4 regions of the Lysinibacillus sp. FSL P2-0066 genome follow, and region 1 is predicted to be linked to each of the others. Evidence: riboswitches for the same ligand, from Rfam matches in the RefSeq annotation. Region 1 holds a riboswitch; each other region holds the start of a gene.
What was found. Region 1 has a riboswitch for cobalamin ahead of MKZ14_RS02660 (ABC transporter substrate-binding protein). Riboswitches for the same ligand answer to the same signal wherever they lie in the genome.
Positions count from the first base shown of each region.

Region 2: it holds a riboswitch for cobalamin, as region 1 does, so the genes downstream of both, MKZ14_RS19990 (iron chelate uptake ABC transporter family permease subunit) here and MKZ14_RS02660 (ABC transporter substrate-binding protein) in region 1, are expected to answer to the same signal.
Region 3: it holds a riboswitch for cobalamin, as region 1 does, so the genes downstream of both, MKZ14_RS11280 (glutaredoxin) here and MKZ14_RS02660 (ABC transporter substrate-binding protein) in region 1, are expected to answer to the same signal.
Region 4: it holds a riboswitch for cobalamin, as region 1 does, so the genes downstream of both, MKZ14_RS10385 (hypothetical protein) here and MKZ14_RS02660 (ABC transporter substrate-binding protein) in region 1, are expected to answer to the same signal.

Region 1 covers NZ_CP150202.1:538,318-541,697, forward strand. Annotated here, with positions in the region: gene MKZ14_RS02655 (acyl-CoA dehydrogenase family protein) at 1-1,625, shown strand, start outside; cobalamin riboswitch at 1,683-1,866, shown strand; gene MKZ14_RS02660 (ABC transporter substrate-binding protein) at 1,997-2,965, shown strand; gene MKZ14_RS02665 (iron ABC transporter permease) at 2,962-3,380, shown strand, end outside.
Region 2 covers NZ_CP150202.1:4,015,173-4,018,552, reverse strand. Annotated here, with positions in the region: gene MKZ14_RS20000 (YdhK family protein) at 1-486, opposite strand, end outside; gene MKZ14_RS19995 (biotin transporter BioY) at 591-1,187, opposite strand; cobalamin riboswitch at 1,333-1,521, shown strand; gene MKZ14_RS19990 (iron chelate uptake ABC transporter family permease subunit) at 1,667-2,713, shown strand; gene MKZ14_RS19985 (heme ABC transporter ATP-binding protein) at 2,719-3,380, shown strand, end outside.
Region 3 covers NZ_CP150202.1:2,279,362-2,282,741, reverse strand. Annotated here, with positions in the region: gene nrdE (class 1b ribonucleoside-diphosphate reductase subunit alpha) at 1-1,179, opposite strand, end outside; gene nrdI (class Ib ribonucleoside-diphosphate reductase assembly flavoprotein NrdI) at 1,176-1,535, opposite strand; gene MKZ14_RS11280 (glutaredoxin) at 1,532-1,756, opposite strand; cobalamin riboswitch at 1,874-2,052, opposite strand; gene MKZ14_RS11275 (hypothetical protein) at 2,356-3,015, opposite strand; gene MKZ14_RS11270 (hypothetical protein) at 3,015-3,203, opposite strand.
Region 4 covers NZ_CP150202.1:2,095,678-2,099,057, reverse strand. Annotated here, with positions in the region: gene MKZ14_RS10390 (translation factor GTPase family protein) at 1-378, shown strand, start outside; gene MKZ14_RS10385 (hypothetical protein) at 610-1,365, opposite strand; cobalamin riboswitch at 1,591-1,775, opposite strand; gene MKZ14_RS10380 (hypothetical protein) at 1,897-3,380, opposite strand, start outside.

The DNA of each region.
Region 1 (3,380 bases):
TTACCGAGGATGAAACGCTTCAAAAAATATTAGAAATGATGTTAGATAAAGAGTTTTTATCCTATGCACATCGAGAGTTAACAGATTTTGGTGAGCTATGTGCAGGTGATATTGATACGAGGGCAAAGTATACAGATCGACAGGGAGAGCCTCGCCTTCAAAGATATGATGCCTATGGTGAAGAGATATCAGAGGTTTGGGTTAATGATGGCTATAAAAAGACGATTGAAGAGACATATAATACAGGGATTGTCGGTTATGTACACAAGGATATTCCGCAGCTAGGTCACAAGGGTAATTATGTTTATAGCTTTGCGCAAGGTTATATGCTATCACATGCAGAGCCTGGTTTTTACTGTCCCGTAACATTGACGATGGCTACTGCCTATCTATTAGATCATTATGCGGATGAAGAGGTAAAGCAGCGTTTTTTACCACATGTTTGTGCAACAGGTGACACAGATTTATATGAAGGTGCGACATTTTTAACAGAACGTCAAGGAGGCTCTGATGTTGGTGCAAATGTGGTGGAGGCTAGAAAGGATGGCACTGCGTATCGTCTATATGGTGAAAAATACTTTGCCTCCAATGCAGGCATGTGTGGTGTAGCGATGGTATTGGCGCGACTAGAAGATGCGCCAGCAGGTTCCAAAGGCTTAACGTTGTTTGCAGTTCCATGGCGCAAAGAAGATGGAACAGCGAATCATCTACGTATTCGCCGACTGAAAGATAAACTAGGGGTTCGGGCTGTTCCCTCTGGTGAGGTAGAATTTGAAGGTGCACTTGCCTATGTTGTAGGAGAGCAAAATAAAGGGATTTATTACATGCTAGAAGCACTAAATCTATCAAGAATTTGTAATGCAGTCGCTTCAATTGGTATTATGCGCCGCGGCTTCTTAGAGGCAAAACATTATGTAACCAATCGACATGCATTTGGCAAGCCCTTAACACAATACCCTATGATTCAGGATGCTTTAGGTAAATTTGCAGCTAAGTTGCACGTGGAGGTAGCGACAGTTTTTGATCTTATTCAGTTATACGATAAAGTGACGAGTGGACAGGGAACACAGCAAGACCTTATTATGAATCGTTTATATATTGCCATTATGAAAAAGGAAACGGCAGAGCAAGCCGTTCATTATGCTAGTGAGGCAATTGAATTACACGGAGGTAATGGCTATATCGAAGACTTTGTAACGCCACGCTTATTAAGAGACGCGCAAGTGTTGACGGTGTGGGAGGGGACGGCTAATATTTTGGCCTTAGAACTCATTCGTTTGGTAGATAAGTTCCATGCCCATGAATTGTTTGTACATGAGATGAAGGAACGATTAGACAAATTAGCTGACAGCTCATTGGTACAAATCGTTAAAGAAAAATTGGAGGATATGTCTGCGAAACTACAACTCTTTAGCGCTTTAGACGAAGCGACGAAAACTTTTGAAGCAAAAGATATGGCGAAAAAGATGGCTCATCTTTATGAAAGTGTTGTAGCGGTTGAATGGGCACATAAATTTGGTGGGAAATATGAAAAACTTGCGGACGTTTATTTAGAGCAGACATGGTCATTAAGAGAAATGGGTGCTCAAATGAAAACAGTCCAATACTTTTCTGAAATTGTATAATAGCTTGGAAGTCGTCTTGAATGGAGGCGACTTCTTTCATTTTCATGTATAATGAAATCAACTGAATATTATAAAGGTTCTTTACTTAAGTAAAGTGAAAAGGGAAATCGGTGTAATTCCGATGCGGTCCCGCCACTGTAAGTGTGAGTTTTTTCAAATGATGCCACTGAATATTTCGGGAAGGCTTGAAAAATCGCAAGCAGCACTAGCCAGGAGACCTGCCTTTATAACGACATACAACCTACGAGGATAGGGTGGTGGATTTTGTATCAGTTTTTTGGTGCGATTTTGACCCCTCATCTTTCAAAGATGAGGGGTATTATTTTGATTAGAATAAGAAATATCGCACGGATCAACCAAGGAGGATTCACATGAAGAAATTTTGGAAAATAGGATTATCAGCATTTTTAGCAGTGGGCTTGCTAGCTGCTTGTGGACAGGAAGCAAAGGATAACAAGCCAGCTAATGAGCAGCAAACACAGCAAGAAAAGGCACAGGTGGATGAAGCAACATTCCCAATGACAATAACAGATGCCCTTGGTAAGGACATTACACTCGAAGCACCTCCGGAGAAAATTGTTTCACTTATTCCAAGTAACACTGAAATTCTTTTTGGACTCGGTTTAAATGATGAAATAGTTGGTGTTACTGACAACGACGATTATCCACCAGAGGCAGCTGAGAAGGATAAGGTTGGCGGCATGGAATACGATATTGAAAAAATTATTGCCTTAAAACCAGATATCGTTTTTTCTCACGAATCTAGCATGTCTCTTTCAGAAGAGGCTATTGCACAGCTTGAATCGGCAGGTTTAAAAGTATTTGTAGTAAAAAATGCACAAGACTTTAATGAAACATATACGACAATTGAGCAGCTTGGACGTGCTACAGGAAAATTACCAGAGGCAGAAAAAATTGTCGCTAATATGAAGGCTAAAGTAGAAGGAATTTTGACTAAAGTCAAGGACGTTGAACCAAAAAAAGTGTTAGTTGAAGCATCGGATGAGCCAGATATTTATACAGCTGGTAATGGCACATTTATGAATGCAATGCTTGAAATGCTCAATGCAGAGAATGTAGCTGTAGATGGCGATAATTGGTATAAAATTGATGCAGAGCAAATTATCGCGAAAAACCCAGATGTCATCGTGGTGACATATCATTATGTACCAGATATTTTAACGAAGATACCAAAACGTGCGGGCTTTGATACGATTAATGCCGTGAAAAATAATGCGATTGTGCAGGTAGATGAAAGCACAACAAGTCGTCAAGGACCACGTTTAGCAGAAGGTCTAGAAGAATTAGCAAAAGCGATCTATCCTGAGGTATTTAAGTGAAAAAAATAGCACTAGCCTATACACTAACATGTACGCTTCTTCTTATTAGCATCTGGTGTGGCGTAGCAATAGGCTCAGTTCATATTCCACTAGAAGTATTGTGGAATAAGGCGGTTGATGAAACAGCCGCCAATATCTTTTGGAAAATTCGTTTGCCTCGCGTGTTATTAGCGGGACTAGTAGGCGCATCTCTAGCTATTGCTGGAGCAGCATTCCAAGGTTTATTAAAAAATCCATTAGCAGATCCATATACACTAGGGGTTTCATCAGGGGCTTCTGTTGGTGCTGTTTTAACGATCTTTTTTAGTATTTCTATACCTGTTGTCGGTTTGTATGCGCTGCCAACCTTCAGTATGATTGGTGCTATCATCACGATGGTAGTTGTTATGAGCTTTGCTAGACTCGTAGACCGCTC
Region 2 (3,380 bases), 1.1 Mb from region 1:
ATATACAGTTGTTTGCACAGCCTCGTCAATAAGGACAGTCGCATTTTCCATACCTTCCATATGTGCTGCGTCCGTTTTTATTTCTGTTCCAGGAGCCAGTGGTGCTTCTTGTGGGTCAATTAATTCTTCATGAATTACCCACTTATGCTTTTCTATTCGCTTTCCACCAGATGTAGGCTCATAGGAAATAACATAGGCAGTTGTATTATAGGCACCTACTATTGTTGCTTCGGCCCCTTTCATACCTTCCATATGTCCATCTGTAATTATGGCTGTGCTCCCTACAGGAAATTTCGGATTCTCAGCTTTTTTTAATGTTACGGGTACTTCGCCAGAACTTGAATGATTCATTGTAGAATGATCCATTTTTTCAGCAGCTTCATTAGAAGTGGATGCAGGTTTTGTTTGCTCCTCAGTACAAGCCGATAAACTAATTAGAGCGACTACTGATAATAGTCCGACTGACCATCTTTTATTGAATTTCATATGATATCCTCCTCACTCTTTGCTCCTAATGTAGCAAATAAATGTGCAGAAACGATGGATATGATCTATGAAAAACATCTGGCACAAATAGGTGAGAAGATATGCTATTGAATGGGCATGATCTTCAATGTTTTTTGTAATCTATAGGCGAAGACACCAGCAAAAATAGCTAAAATAATATCTTTTGGTAGAGGAGGAATCATCCAAAGCCAAGCGAGCTTATATGAAAAATTCTCTGGTGCACTTGCCCAAAGCTTGTATGCAAAAAACATCCAATTTGTTCCTATCAAATAATTTATCGCTGTTGCTACCAAAGCAGCTACGATAAAGCTTTTCTTTGTACCGCTTCGTTCAACAATCAACCCTGCAACAAATGCCGCTAAAATAAATGAAATTATAAACCCAAAGGTTGGGCTTAAAATTTGGCCAATTCCACCACCGAAACGAGCAAAGACAGGAGCTCCTGCCAATCCTACACACATATAAATTGTACAGGCGAGCGCACCTTTTCTACTACCAAGAATAAGTCCTGCTAAAATCGCAAAAAAGGTTTGAAGCGTAATGGGTACACCACCAACTACCATAAAAGGTGCAAAGGACGTGATATTAGCACCCACCATCATTAGCGTTGAAAATAATCCAATATAGGTAATGTCAACAGTTCTTAACTTATGATGACTATGTTGCGTAACGGTTGCCATGAATTTCACCTCGTTTTATAAGTTATTACTGTTAGTGTAAAAAACGAAAGTAGTTGTGTCAACTTTATAATTTAAATAAGTTAACTCAATTGCTTGAAGTAGACTATCTATCTATAAAAATGTATGATAGAATCGTCACAATTTTATAACTTCAAATACTATTGGTGTGATATTTTTGAATATCACTTAAAAGGGAAGTCGGTGGAAGTCCGACGCTGTCCCGCAACTGTAACGAGGAATCCTATAATATGATTTGCCACTGTTTAAGAATGGGAAGGCAATTATAGGATAGTGAATCGAAGCCAGGAGACCTGCCATTTAGTAATACCTGTAATGCCCACGAGGATGCAAGCAATTACGGACAATAGCTGGATATTTTTCTGACTTTGTTTAATCTAGGGTATTTCTATGCGCACTTTCGCATGGGATACCTTTTTTTATTGCTTCATTCATCAATATTCAGTAGGAGATTAAAACAGATGAATAAAAAATTTATGTTATTTTCCTTCGTACTTTTCATGGTTTTAATTGTTTCAATGACCTTTGCTGTAATGGTTGGCTCAGTTTCAGTTACACCGTTATATGTCTGGAAAGTGATTCTCTCTAAAATACCTTTTATACAAAATGCGATTGAGCAAGATTGGAGTCGCTCTCAGGAAATCATCATCTGGCAAATAAGAGCACCTCGTGTTTTGCTAGCTGCTATAGTAGGAGCGGGGTTAGCCATTGCAGGCGCAGCCATTCAGGCACTTGTACGTAATTCCATAGCAGACCCGTATATTCTAGGGATTTCTTCAGGGGCAGCTGTCGGAGCTACTTCTGTGATTATTTTAGGAGCCTTTTCATTTTTAGGTATTTACGCTCTTTCAGTATCCGCATTCCTTGGTTCATTACTTGCCATAGTACTTGTCTTTTTCTTATCACGTGTTGGGGGACGTGTCTCTATTTTCCGCTTGCTATTGGCAGGTATGGCTGTGTCCTTTATCTTAACGGCTATCTCTAATTTTATTTTAATGATGTCAAAGCAAGAAGGAGCCTTAAAGGCTGTTATGTTTTGGATGCTAGGTAGTTTAGCTGGAGCCAAATGGAATAATATTGTGATTCCAGCTTTCGTATTCTTTGTTGTTTTTGGGCTACTGTGGCTACATTATCGCAATTTAAATTTACTATTACTGGGAGAAGAAGCGGCAGTGACATTAGGCGTTAATCTTCAGCAATTCCGTATTCAGTTAATACTACTAGTATCTCTATTAACAGGTGTGCTTGTCGCAGTTAGTGGTTCTATAGGTTTTGTGGGATTGATTATTCCGCATATTGTGCGATTAATTGTGGGCTCAAATTATAAATACGTGATACCTATTAGTGCTTTAATAGGTGGAATATTCTTAGTGTGGGCAGATGCCTTTGCTCGAATCATCATTGCTCCCCAGGAAATGCCAATTGGTATTATTACAGCTTTTTGTGGAGGACCATTTTTCATTTGGCTTCTCCGTCGTAACAACTATTCATTCGGTGAAGGAGATTAATTTCAATGACATTAGAAGCGAAACAAGTATCATTCTCCATTTACGATCAGCGTATACTACATGATGTAAGCATTCAAATAAAAGAAAAGCAATTTGTTGGATTAATAGGTCCTAATGGGAGCGGAAAATCAACATTGTTAAAAAATATGTATCGTCTGCTAAAACCTGAAAGCGGTAAAGTAGTATTAAATGAGCAAGATATATTAAAGCAATCAAGTAAAGCTATTGCGAAAAATTTGGCTGTTGTAAGCCAAGAGACACCCGTATTATTTGATTTCACTGTGCATGATTTAGTCAGTATGGGAAGAACGCCACATAAAAAGCTATTAGAGCTTGATCAAGAGAAAGATTTTCAAATTGTTAAAGATGCTCTTAGGCAAACGGGCATATCGCATTTAGAGAAACGAAGCTTTAGTTCGCTTTCTGGTGGCGAGAAAAAGCGTGTCATGGTTGCAAGAGCACTTGCTCAACAAGCACAGGTATTAATATTAGATGAGCCAACGAATCATTTAGATATTCAACATCAACTTCAACTTATGGATTTAATTCAGACCTTGCATTTAACCGTCGTAGCTGCTTTACATGATTTGAATATTGCTGCTATGTATTGCGATCAAATTTACGTTTTACAGCAAGGGCGAATCGTTTGTCATGGTACACCAGAGGA
Region 3 (3,380 bases), 1.7 Mb from region 1:
GTCCGTAATGATACTTGTCTCTTGTACTTGTAAGATTTCTGTACATAAATTGGACATTTTGACACGTCCAATATTTTTTAAAGGATGTACCTTATTGACATTATCATCAAAGATTTCAAACGGATAGCCTGATTCAAATTGTGCTTTTTTCACCTCTGTGTAAAGCTTACGTGCATTTAAACGTTTAATTTTACGAATTTTAGGGTTATCAAGTAGCTCGTAGTACATGTCTGAAATGGAAATCTCAGACATCCGTTTGCCATATTCTTTAAAAATATCGTATGGGCTAAACAAAACAATATCCTTATCACGTTTCATCAGTTCGAAGAAAATACTTGGTATAATAATTCCTGTTGAAAGTGTAGCAAGACGAATTTTATCATCCGCATTTGGTTTTTTTGATGAAATGAAATTTTCTATGTCTGCATGGAAAATATTTAGATAGACAACACCTGAGCCATTTCGTTGCCCTAGCTGATTCGAATAACTGAAAGAATTTTCTAACAGTTTTGCTACTGGGATGACACCACTTGCACGATTTAATATCTCTTTAATTGGATCACCTAAAGGGCGTAAATCTGTTAGGTTGACCCCAACCCCACCACCAAGGCGTGATAGCTCTAAACAATAGCCAATATTTTCGGCAATACTATTCATGGAGTCATCCATTGATAATTTAAAGCAGCTAACTAATTCACCACGTGCTTTCTTGCCACTATTTAAAGCAGTTGGTGTTGCTGGCTGATAAGCTTCCATCATCGCTTCGACAGAGCGTTCTGCTAGAGCTGTATTTCCTTGAGCCAAATACAAAGCGATAATGACTATACGATCCTCATATTTTTCTAAGATCTCTTCCCCATCACGACTTTTCATAGCATAGCTATCATAAAATTTACTTGCGCTCATAAAGGATGGAAAGCGGAAATTATAATCATAGGCTTTTTTGTACAACTTCTTTATAAATTCCATCTCGTACATGTCGATAAATGCTTTCTCATAGTAGCCCTCATCAACTAAATAGCGGATTTTTTCCTCAATATCTATAAAATAACGCAAACGTACGTTAACATACTCTAAAAAGTAGCGGCGCGTAGCTTCGCGGTCCTTTTCTAACTCAAGTAACCCAGTTGTACTATAACGATTCAGTACGTCATTATTAAGCTTTAAATAGGTTTTCATCCCATTACCCTCGTTTCATAAAACGTTTGTATTGCTTCGTAATCCGTTTGATTACCTCGTAAATCTAATTTCCTTACTAGGGGTACATGATACGTAGCAGCGATTTTCTCACCAGCAGCGCCAAATACATGATGACCGAAGTTACTATTCCCACTGGCAACTACTCCTTTACAAAAATCCCTGTTTTTTTCTAAAAAACGTTGTACCTTTGCTGGAATGTCACCTAAACCATCTGTGTAGGTAATTAAAAGATATGGCTTGTTCAATCGCAATTCCTCGGAGAGCTCGATACATTCTGCCTTTAATTTGGATACCACATTGCGCACATTGCCAGTACGACTAGCGAATACGATCATAGGGCAATCAACTCAATTTGAGAAACAATTTCCTGAACATCTCCTATAAAAGTTCCATTCATCTCTAAAACAGGCACACTTAAAAAACCTGCATTAATAATCGTTTGCTTTGCTTGTTCATCGTGATCAATGTTAACAATTTCAGCTTCAAGTCCTGCACGTTGTAGTTCAGATTTTACCCATAGGCATTTTGGACAAATTGTTTTCGTATAAAGTTTCATAGAAATCCCTCTTTTCATAAAATAAAAAAGCCTATCTCCTCTAGAGAGATAGGCTAAATGGAAACGTTAACATACCAAAAATACTGACGTTCCCATCTCTTAATCCCCGAAGAAATGATAAATTTGTTTTATAAAGGCAGGTCTCCTGGCTTTGCTTCATTCTCTGATTCCCTTCCCATGCAAATGCACAGTGGTTGCAATCATCGTCAGCTTCACAGTTGCGGGGACAGCGTCGGAATTGTACCGAACTTCCCTTTTAAACTACATATAGTAGTACCTTTGTAAAACGAACACAATATATAGTTGTTGTTCAATAGTTTTAAGTGTACCATCCTTCAAATGAAAAGTAAATCAAGATTCTAAACTTCTTTATTTTTGGATTATTCAGTATTTTTAATTATGTAGTACGAAATAGATTATCAATAATTACTACTTCCTAATTAAATTATTTATTTTAAATGATGTATGAAATTCTCTATTAAAATCGATCTACAGCAAATCTAATTAATTGTAGAATGACTATGATAATCTAGTTGAATAGCTAACATAGAACAGTCTAGATTCTGAAGAAAAATAGACTGATTGACACTACGAATATATTATTTCCTTTCAATAAACAGGGCCAATTCCTTATAAAATTCCGGCGTTGCAGCAGAATTTGTATGAAATTGAGGATTATATTTGGATATAAGTTTATATAATTTAGTAGCAGTTAAAAGATTTTGTTCTCTATCGTAAGCCCTAAAGCTATTATAGACCTCTTTCACTTTCCCATTTGCTAAATGAGAAAAGTAATGTTGCACTTCTTCATCCTCTAAGTAATCTAGTTGCCATTTGTAACATATTAAATTTGTGAGGAAAAACATTTCTAATGCTGGCATTTCACCAAATTTCAATAGCAATGTCATCCCATAATCAAAGGCATTTTCTAACCATTTCACTCCATGCCGTTCCCTGTAAAAACGAATTAATCTTTGTAAACCATGTCCTTGTTCTTTCACAAGGTAAGAATGAATATTCCTATTCCCAGCATTTCTTTCCCATTCATCAAGAGAAAATTTATATTTTCTTATCAGTTTCATCCAAAGCTTTTGAAGTTTCTCTTCAGATATAGCGTGTGTTTGTTTATTCCATCTTAAAAGCATTTCTAAATATTCTAATACAAAGCATCTCTCTATCTCAAAATGATCCAAATTTCTAAATAGAGTGTCTTGATCAATATCAATACTATCCTCTACAATTTTATCATCTATCAGCATTATACTGTACCGACTAATTCGCGTTTTATATTTAAATAGGCATAATTAATACTTTTGTAATCTTCAGGATTTTTTTGTATTAATTTTTTGATATAAGTTTGTAGGGAAATACTGTGCTCACTAGAAAGGTTGTTCATGATTTGTTGCTTTACTTGATTTTCATAAAATAATATTGAATGTGATGTCATCTAGTTCACTCCTATCGTTCATAAAAAAAGCATCTTCCTTCTAAAGGTTAGATGCTAGCTATGACATAAATACTACATAGTTCTTCAACCAATATAAAATAAGTCGTCTATACTGAATAGAGACCCTCTTCTTGGTTGTCGCACTATGAGTATGATGAAGGAAATTCGTCACACTCA
Region 4 (3,380 bases), 1.6 Mb from region 1:
CTAGAACCCTATTATCGCTTTAAAATGAAGGCTTCAAACGACTATATCGGCCGTATGATGACTGATATTCAGCAAGCAGCAGGCACATTCGATGACCCGATTTTATCTGAAACGGATGTTATCCTAACAGGTCGTGCGCCTGTTGCCACTTTAATGAGCTACAGTGCAACCTTTGCCGCCTATACAAATGGGAAGGGTGCACTCACACTCCAATTTGATGGCTATGATGTGTGCCATAATACAGAGGAGGTGATTGCACAGATTGGCTATGATAAAAATGCCGACCCTGAGTATAGTTCCTCCAGTATCTTTTGTGCAAAGGGCAAAGGATATACGGTTCCGTGGCAAGAAGCACAGGCAGCCATGCACTGCCTGTAAAATGGGGTGATTTGGTTCGCGTGAAGGCTTTGCTTGCTTTCGCGGGTATTCATCGCTCGAGCGCGGGTATTTCACTTGCTTCCGCGAGTATTAGTCGCTCTAGCGCGGGTATTTCACTTGCTTCCGCGGGTATTCATCGCTCTAGCGCGGGTATTTCTTGGTTGGGCGTAAATATATCTCTACCCTGCAATAAAATGATTACAAGCCCTCCAAAAATGGAGGGCTTGTTTTTTATAGTGCACCGACAGCTTTCTTTGTTGGTTTGTCCATCAAATAAGCGGGTTCCACTACCACGTAGTCATGCTTGTTCGTAAAATCAATCAGTACCTTTCCTGGTCGACTTTTTAATAGTTGGAGATGGTCAATTAATTGCAGTAAAAGCTCGTGACCGTTGCCACGTGGATGCCAGTTGAAATGATAATCATTTAACGCTTGCACCGCTTCAATAAATTGGGCATATTCCTGCTGCACAAATGCAATGAGTTTGTCATGATGAGATGCTAAATCATATAAATATGTTTCGTAAAAGCGCATGACAATCGAGCATAATAAGTCATTGACACGAGCGGCACTTAAAACAGGCTTTGGCTCCAATGATAGACGGTCGAGGTTGGGCTTTGCGCGTGTAGAATCAATGCGCGTAATTAAGTGATACGCTTCTCCGTTGACCTCATAGACAATCGGATTGGTCGGCATGTACATCATAAAACTATTCGTCTTTGTTTTGAGTTCATCTGCTATGGCTGCTTTCGCTAAAAGATGACCGTCCACATCCCCATTTTGTATCCAAATAATTTCTTTATTATATAAGATTTGCTCAAAGAAGCGATCGTTGCGTATCAGCTTCGTTGCTAATAATTGATCGATTAGCGATTCGACCACCATTCTTGTTTTTGCTTTCTTGGCAACTTCTGTGCGTGGTTGCTTACAAATGTTCAGATCTTCATAAGGCGTTTCCAACGTTGTCGTTCCATGAATATTTGTCATACGTGCATCCCCTTTGCGTACATATTTTCAAAACAAAAAGGACTCCCTACTTTTGAGGAAATCCTTCATTTTATCTTCTTTCATCACACAATGCCAAACAAACCCTAAGTATGTGTGAACGAGTTCGATTGTGAACCCTTTCATTTACTATGGGCGTTTGACGTACTGTGACGAACAGAGCATTCTGTTTTGTCAACATGCCACCTCCTATTCCTCGTAGGTTTATGGTGTGTACTCGTAACAGGCAGGTATCCTGACTCATGGTCATTGCTTCTTTTCTCCTTCCCATCATTTGACAGTGGATACTGAAAAGTCGCTCACATTTACAGTTGCGGGACAGTGTCGGATTCGCACCGACTTCCCTTTTAAGCAAATTGCACGCAATTTACACCTATTACTACACGCTATTCAGTTGGTAAGGAAACGAGAGTACCTCGTATTCCTATTAAAGTATTAAATTAATTGTAAAGGAGTGCCATTTAGAAGTCAATTCTTGCTCGTTTAAACACTATTTCATTCATCGAAATGGTCCTACACCTTTTGGAAACCAACAATCCTACTTTGTGGAATAGATGAATTATGTTCAATGATAAATACCTTGGAAAAATGGTCGTAATAGGTTTTATCATGAGCTTTTGGAGATAAAATAATTAACTTTCGATTTAACTCTTTTGCATATAAATGAAATACTTTGTCCTTGCGTTCATCATCTAGTGCGCTATCAAATTCATCAAGTACGATATAGCTTGGGGCAATCGAGAGGTTTTGCAATAAAGCTAAGGCAAAGAGGAGCGAGCTTAACGATTCCTCCCCTCCTGAGACACCTTTACCTACTTTGCCATTTCGTGCTTTTAAGCTAACATCCTCCATAGTACCCTGATGACCGATTTTACGAGCTTTCACATAAAGCAAGTATTTAATGCGCCCTGCCTTCTCTTCTATTCTTTCTTTTTCGATATGTCCCTCAAAATGAAAAATATCCATATACTTTTGGAACAACATATTAATCTTTGTTAAATACATATTAATGGTCGTTTCTAGTTTATCTTCTAAATCTGCTGCAAAACCCGCATTTTGCTCAAGAAGTATTTCAGCACTTGCTAATTCTGCATTTTTACGCTCAAAATCTTCTTTCATTTTTTCAAAATTTACTTCAGCATGAATATTGACCTTTTCTAGGCGTGCCGCTTCGAATGCTGCAGCTTTTTCTGCATTACCATGAATTAACCTTGCCTCAGACCATTTAATGGAGATGGATTCATCAACAACACATGCTTCGACAGGTAAAATATGCTCTAATTCCTGTAGTTTTATTACTAGACTTGCTTGGCTAGCCTCTAATTGTTCGATTTTTTCTTGCGCTCTCGCTGTACGTAGCCGACAGTTTGTTAGATTACTATTTATTAATTCAAGCTCTGATTCATGATTTTGTATTAGTAATTTTAGTTGACGTTTATCATTGGACAGCTCCTCCAATTGCTCTGTCCATTGCTGATGCTCTCTTTTGGAATCATTAATGGTTTTGCGTAATTCTTTTAATGTTTGTTCCATTTGCTGTAACTGGACTTGTTGCTCTGCCACTGCCCCTAGCTCCTCATAAATGCGGCATTCCTTCTCTAGCAATTGCAGCTCTTGAAAATGTGCTGCCTGATGTTTTCTAACTGTTTCCCGCTGTGCTTCCATTTCCACTTGCTCATCATAAATTGCTAACAATTGCTCTGTTAAAGCTTTCAGTTGACTTTCATAGGCATGCAGTTCGCTTTCCTTCAATAGCGTACTTTCAGCCTGTTGAATTTTTCGCAAGTCTCCATGCAATTGGTTAATTTGCTTGATATTATGATCATACTGAGCATTTAACTGTACTTGACGCTCTTGCAGGTTGTTTAAGTTACTCGCCTGGTCTTGTAAGGTTTGTTGAATAGCTGCATCACTTAGAATAAATTGCAGTTGTTCCTGTGCGCCTCTAGCACCACGTTCATCTATAAGCGTACCTGCCTCAATTCGAGGCGTCGAAG